DNA from 3 places in the Spirosoma endbachense genome. Region 2 is predicted to be linked to each of the others. Evidence: riboswitches for the same ligand, from Rfam matches in the RefSeq annotation. Region 2 holds a riboswitch; each other region holds the start of a gene.
What was found. Region 2 has a riboswitch for S-adenosylmethionine ahead of GJR95_RS32850 (SusC/RagA family TonB-linked outer membrane protein). Riboswitches for the same ligand answer to the same signal wherever they lie in the genome.
Positions count from the first base shown of each region.

Region 1: it holds a riboswitch for S-adenosylmethionine, as region 2 does, so the genes downstream of both, GJR95_RS22605 (YceI family protein) here and GJR95_RS32850 (SusC/RagA family TonB-linked outer membrane protein) in region 2, are expected to answer to the same signal.
Region 3: it holds a riboswitch for S-adenosylmethionine, as region 2 does, so the genes downstream of both, GJR95_RS21095 (homoserine O-acetyltransferase family protein) here and GJR95_RS32850 (SusC/RagA family TonB-linked outer membrane protein) in region 2, are expected to answer to the same signal.

Region 1 is NZ_CP045997.1:5,597,370-5,599,636, reverse strand. It holds gene GJR95_RS22610 (dipeptidase) at 1-214, opposite strand, end outside; gene GJR95_RS22605 (YceI family protein) at 286-987, opposite strand; SAM riboswitch class I at 1,272-1,371, opposite strand; gene GJR95_RS22600 (glycoside hydrolase family 3 N-terminal domain-containing protein) at 1,727-2,267, shown strand, end outside.
Region 2 is NZ_CP045997.1:8,062,322-8,064,588, forward strand. It holds gene GJR95_RS32845 (YeiH family protein) at 1-462, shown strand, start outside; SAM riboswitch class I at 647-746, shown strand; gene GJR95_RS32850 (SusC/RagA family TonB-linked outer membrane protein) at 1,043-2,267, shown strand, end outside.
Region 3 is NZ_CP045997.1:5,232,217-5,234,483, reverse strand. It holds gene GJR95_RS21105 (polysaccharide deacetylase family protein) at 1-305, shown strand, start outside; gene GJR95_RS21100 (DUF721 domain-containing protein) at 386-712, opposite strand; SAM riboswitch class I at 902-1,020, shown strand; gene GJR95_RS21095 (homoserine O-acetyltransferase family protein) at 1,198-2,256, shown strand.

The sequences.
Region 1 (2,267 bases), 2.5 Mb from region 2:
GGCCTTTCGTTTCTGTACCGGCATCATTACCGGCGGTATTAAAATCGGCCAGAATGTCCAGATGCGGATCGATGGTTAGGGCGTATTTATGCACCCGACGCACGACCGCATCGGTTAGAGAGTCTGATTTGACCGGAACTTGCTGTGCACTGGCCGTAAGCCCAAGGGCTAACGACCAGGCGAGTCCGGTGGTGAAAAACGGGGAAGGTTTCATAGTGAGGATTGATGAAATTTGATTTCTAGTTGTTGATGAAGTGGACACGTAACAATAACCCAATTATAGTCTTACCGACTCGCTACAGCATTCGACGGTATGGCTACCACCGTTACATCGAGTGTGAAGTCGTCGTAAATCGCTTTGTCGCCAATGGTTTCGAAGAAGCTCTTTGAGCCATAATTGATGCCGTATTTAGTCCGGTCAACTGTCAATTTGGCCGTTGCCGTCAGCTTGCCACTCTCTGTTTTGAGCTGAGCCGGAAATTTGATGTCGTGCGTAATGCCTTTGATGGTCAATTTCCCCTCTAGACTATATTTGCCGTCGCCTGTTGGCGTTACCGACGCAATTGCCAATCGAGCCGTCGGATACTTTTCAACCCCGAAAAAGTCGTCATTTTTCAGGTGTCCTACCAGCTTGGCATTTTTATCAGCATCGGTTAAATCACTCACGGTCAATGCCTTCAGATTAACCTCGAACGTACCACTTTTCAGCCTGTCTCCTGCCAGCAACAGCGAACCGCTACTGATTGGAGCCAGTCCCGTATGCTCACCGGTTACTTTTTTACCTGTCCAGACGAGTCGGCTTTGTTGGGTATCGACTTTATACGTGACTTCTTTCGCTTTTGGCGGAGTTGGATTTGCCACCGAAACCAGCGAGAGGGCCATCAGGCCAAACAGGAGTTGAATTGTCTTTTTCATATCGATCCGCCGAAGCGGTATTTTCAGGTATTTAGTTTTGGTTTTTTGATGAGCCGGTACATTGAGTGTCATGGCTCGTGGCGTGTATTCGGCAAGGTATGCAGGCGTATCTAGCTGGTATCGTTACTTGTGTTTTTCGTCATTTCCCTATAAAGATATTTATTCCATAGATTTAATAGAATAAAATTGAAAATAGCCTTCTTGCTGCTCATCAATAAATAGAATTTACTGACTAGAGCGAAGCCAGCCGAACAAAATGACTCAATGGCAACAAAAGCAGGATATTGGGCTCATGGAGCGGGCTGCTCCGGAAAAACGAGAAAAGCAGCGTTGGGCGTGCGTAATCATGGAATGTAAATTTATAGTTCCTAACGAAGTAGGCAGGTTAGCACTATCGCCAACTGGCAAGTTGCTAAGGGTTCAATGAGCCTGTCTCTCCCCCTTTCGGTATAAATCCACAGCTACTTTGCAGGTAGTAAGTGTAAGACGGTTCAAAGATAAATGACTCGTTTCCAGAAAAGCAAACTTCTCCTATAGATTTTGTTATTTTTTTAATTCTTCAATGAATAGATGCTTTCACTTTACGTAAACCTGAAATCAGAAGGCACCAAAACCGGCTATTCGTTGCCGGTGAATAAATCGTGTAGGTCGAACCGTTCGTTTGGCCCGCGCAATTTTGTTTACAGAAGCGATACAAATACAGATTTAAACCCTCCAGTAAATTAATCCAGCATATAGAGCAAGTTGTAAAGAGTGTGTTGTAGCGGAGCTTTTCGTATTTTTGACCCTTCACGACCCAATTTTTTCGCTCATGCCTTATTGTCGGCTCCTGATTATTACTTTCATCAACGTTATTTTTCTCACAAAGGCTTTTTCGCAGTCAACAACTCCTTCTTTCCTGCAACTGAATGCCAGTCAGAACCGCTGGGCCGACTCCGTCTTTGCAACGCTGACACCCGATGAACGCATCGGTCAGTTGATCATGGTTTCGGGCTACTCGAACCGAAAACCCACCTATGAAGATTCGCTCGTAAATCTGGTTAGAACCTATAAGCTTGGCGGAGTAGTCATGTTTCAGGGAGGGCCAATCCGGCAGGCAAAACTCACCAATCGGTTACAGGCACTTTCGACAGTCCCCCTTTTAATTGCGATGGACGCCGAGTGGGGGCTGGCCATGCGGTTGGATAGTACGGTTCGCTATCCCTACCAGATGACACTCGGAGCCATGCAGGGCAACGATTCGCTCATCTACACCATGGGCGCAAATCTGGCTAAACAGGCCCGCCGGTTAGGTGTTCATGTCAACTTTGCCCCTTCGGTCGATGTCAATAATAATCCCAATAACCCGGTTA
Region 2 (2,267 bases):
GATACAACCGGTGCGGTTGTGGCATCAGGAACATTAGCGGGCGATGAGGCTTTAAAAATCAGTACCATTGTCAAATTTTCGCAGAATGTGTTGCTGGGCGTGGCCGCTTTTGCCATTAGCGTATACTGGACCTATACTAAAAACCAGTCTGCCGATGTGCAGACCAGTAAACCAACTTTGGGCGTCATCTGGGAGCGATTTCCGAAGTTTATTCTGGGCTTTCTGGGAGCATCATTGCTGTTTTCTTTTGTGTTGGATGCGGAAACGGTAGACAGCGTAAAAGGAAGTCTAAAAAGCCTTCAGGGACTATGGTTTGCGCTGGCCTTCACCAGCATTGGCCTTGAAACCCGCTTTGCGGATCTGTTCAAAGCCGACAATCGCCGACCGCTTTACGCCTTTTTGATTGCCCAGACATTCAATATTTTTATCACGCTAATAATCGCGTATTTTCTGTTTCGGTAAGCTTTACGATCGGGCTGGATGCTGGCCCGATTGCAGTAAATTCTACGCTGACCAGCGGGTGAAGTAGTAAATTTTCAAGAAAAGTATTCTTTTCTTATAGATTATATAGGAATTTGTTGCTTTTTTGAAAACAGAGGCTCTATATTTGAATCGTCTTACACTTACTACCTGCAAAGTAGCTGTGGATTTATACCGAAAGGGGGAGAGACAGGCTCATTGAACCCTTAGCAACGTTCCAGTTGGAAACCGTGCTAACCTGCCTAATTGGTTAGGAACTATAAATTTACACCCGCTCCGGCGGACAGGCATGATTACCCAAACATCTTCTTCCGGCTCCTGTAGAATCAGGAATTCACGCAATTTGGCTCTACAATTCTGTTGTTGCCTTTGTTGATTGGCGGACCAATGATCTATTGGCTGTACTGTTGATTGATTATTCGTAACTCCATCTCGATACGTCGGCTAAATAGCTCCCGCTGATTTATTCTGTATCAATATATTCTACTTAATATATAGAATATATGTATTAATAATTATTCCTGTGAACTCACCACCAGTTTACGGTCTAGACACAAACACCATGACACACAAAGTTTTACGCACGTTTTACCGCTTACTGCATTTGAGCATTGCCCTTTTATGGCTTTCACAAAATGCTCTAGCCCAGGGACAGTCGGTTTCTGGAACAATCAGGGACAAAGCAACCGGAGAAGGGTTGTCCGGAGTATCTGTTGTAGTGAAGGGGACAACCACAGGCACAACATCTGACCAGGAAGGACGATTTAAATTGAACGCTCCCTCAAACGCAACCCTGATTTTCTCATTCATTGGCTATTCATCTGTGGAGCAACCCGTACAGGGCCGAACAGCTTTTTCAATTGATCTGAGTGCCGATACGAAGCAACTCAGCGAAGTGATGGTGGTTGGCTATGGTACGCAGACAAAAGCCGAATTTACGGGATCGGCTGTGCGGGTCAACGGCGACGCGATCAAACAACAACCCGTACAAAGTTTCGATCAGGCCCTTCAGGGGCGGGCCGCCGGAGTAAGTATTGCGCAGCCCAATGGCGTACTCAACAATCCGCCCGTGATCCGGATTCGCGGAGTAAATTCAATCTCGCTGAGTTCGTATCCACTGGTTGTGGTCGATGGTATTCCTATCAATACGGGAAATGTGTCGGCTAGTACGGCTGTACCCAACAACCCGCTCGGCGACATCAATCCCGCCGATATTGAATCGATCGATGTGCTGAAAGATGCCGCTTCGACTTCCATTTACGGTTCACGGGCTGCTGCGGGTGTGTTGCTGATCACCACCAAGCGCGGAAAAGAAGGGAAGCCACGGATCAGCTATGAGACCTGGGTTGGCTCTTCCGAAACGGTTCGGCTACCCAAGCTATTGAACGCTGAACAATACATCGCCATCAAGAATGAAGCTGTTTTGAATGCCAAGATTCTGGGCGGTAATCAGAACAACGACAATGTTGCATCGGCACTTTTCTTTCAGAATAATAATCCCGATGGTTCTCCTATCGACACCCGGTGGTACGATTACATCTACCGGACGGGGGTATCGCAAAGCCACAATATCAGCGTATCGGGTGGTACAAAATCAACGACCTATTATTTCTCTGCCAACTACACCAAGCAGCAGGGAATTCTGAAAGGAAATGATTTTAACCGGAAAGGTGCCCGATTTAATATCGATCAGGACATTACAAACTGGCTGAAACTGAAAGCGAGCGTTTCCTATAATACCAGTTTCAATCTGTCGCCCTACTCGGGGTCAACCCCCAATACGACCT
Region 3 (2,267 bases), 2.8 Mb from region 2:
TCTGGCAAATCCCGGCATCCGTTACGCCTACCCTACGGTTGCCGCTTTTCTGGCTAAGTCTAAAAAACTTTCCGTTTGCTTATTATAAACAACTATGCAGGCAAACGCTTCGAGCTGATGGCTTTCTGAATTTATACGTTCACCCCTGGGAGTTTACGGACCTGTCGGGCTATGAAAAGATCCCGGCTTATGTTCGGCGTCATTCCCGGGAGGAATTACTTGACCGGGTTGAGGCACTACTTCGCTATTTAAAGCCACAAGGCGAGTTTAGCACAATGCACGAATTTGCCAGCTCCTTATCGTAAGAAGTCTGCCAGGATTTTTTAAAACCGAAAAAGGCATTACTGACCAGTAATGCCTTTTTCGGTTTTAAAATCTAACTTATTCAGATAAATACCACGTCATCGATAACATCGGTACCCATGTCTTTATTAACAAGTTGAATTAGTTTCTGCTTGGCATTGACGAGTTCGTTACGCAGGGGAGCCGAAGCGATCTCGATATGTAATTTTCGGTCCCTAACGTAGAGACGGTTTGTTCGCGATGCAATCGTTGGCCCCATCATACGTCCCCAAAAGGCTTCGAGGTACGTTTCGTTGAAGCGAGTCTGAAGTTGATACGCTTTCAGCAACTGCCCGATTGCATCCTTCACAGTTGTAGTTCCGGCTACTCGGGTAGCATTCTCACGGTTGTAACGGTAGGATTGATTCATTGGGGGGGTGTCTTCGCCACAAAAGTAAATATCCGCCCGATTAAATAAACCTTACTCGACAACGAAGTCAAAAAAAATAAGGCAACGGTCAGAAAATAGAGTCTGTGTTTGGATTGGCGCGCTTTGGCTAGTATACTTGCGGTATCAAGTCAATTGCCAGACGTCAATCATTTCATACCGACGTCAATTGATTTATAAAGAAGCGAGGAGAGATCAGGCTCTGTGAATCGCTGGCAACCTACCACATGGCAAGGTGCTAACTCCTGCCTAAAGCAACCGCAAAAGCGGACGGTTAGGGACTATAAATCGTTTATTCACATGCGCTACAAACGGCACTGTATGCCCTACGAGGCCTACTAAGCATCACTCACCTCATCGCACCGCTAACCGGGAGTGGTTTTGTGCGGTTCCATATGTTTATGGTTTTCAGCGTAGTTATGCCTCCATAATTCCTGAAAACGTTAGGGCAGAAAACGCATTATCCATTGGACATCCATTATTTTAACTATAAATATTCGTTCCCGCTTGAGTCGGGAGAAAGCTTACCGGGTTTTCGGTTAGCTTACACGACACGCGGTACATTGAACAGCGATGGATCTAACGTTGTCTGGATTTGTCATGCTTTGACTGGTAATGCCGACCCCGGCGACTGGTGGAATGGCATGGTAGGGCCAGGCAAATATTTTAATCCCGATACCGACTTCATCGTCTGTGCCAATATTCTCGGTTCCTGTTATGGCTCGACCGGGCCGCTCTCAGTCAATACAACTACAGGGAAACCCTTCTACCATGATTTCCCGACAATTACAATCCGCGATATGGTTGAAGCGCTGGACTTGTTACGGCAGGAGCTGGGTATCGATAAAATTCATACCTGTATTGGTGGATCTGTTGGCGGAGAACAAGCCGTTGAATGGGCAATTCTGCGCCCGAATCTAATCGAAAATCTGGTTCTGATTGCTGTCAGCGCGGTAGCATCGCCCTGGTGTATTGCCTTCAATGAAGCGCAGCGTATGGCTATTGAAGCCGACCCTACCTGGATCGAACAACGCGACGATGCAGGCATGTCGGGGATGAGGGCCGCTCGGGCTATGGCCATGATTTCTTATCGTAACTACGATACATATGGCTTTACGCAGGCTCTCGATAACAATGAACAACTCGATGGCTACAAAGCGGCTGGCTATCAACGCTATCAGGGAGAAAAAATAGCCGATCGATTTAATGCCTTTACGTACTGGACACTGTCGAAAGTAATGGATTCGCACAATGTCGGCCGAAACCGAGGTAGCATTCTGAACGCACTCAACCAGATAAAAGCTCGCGCTCTGGTAGTTGGTATTCGTTCCGATTTGCTGTTTCCAACAGCCGAACAGCAGTTTTTGGCCCGGCATATTCCGAATGCCGTCTACGAAGAGATTGATTCCCTATATGGCCACGACGGCTTTCTGATCGAATTCCGGCCATTGGGCAGCATTCTCCGGAAATGGATGGCTTCAGCCGCATCTGATTCAAACAAAATGGCCGAAACAGTAAAAAAGTAACGCATTATTCC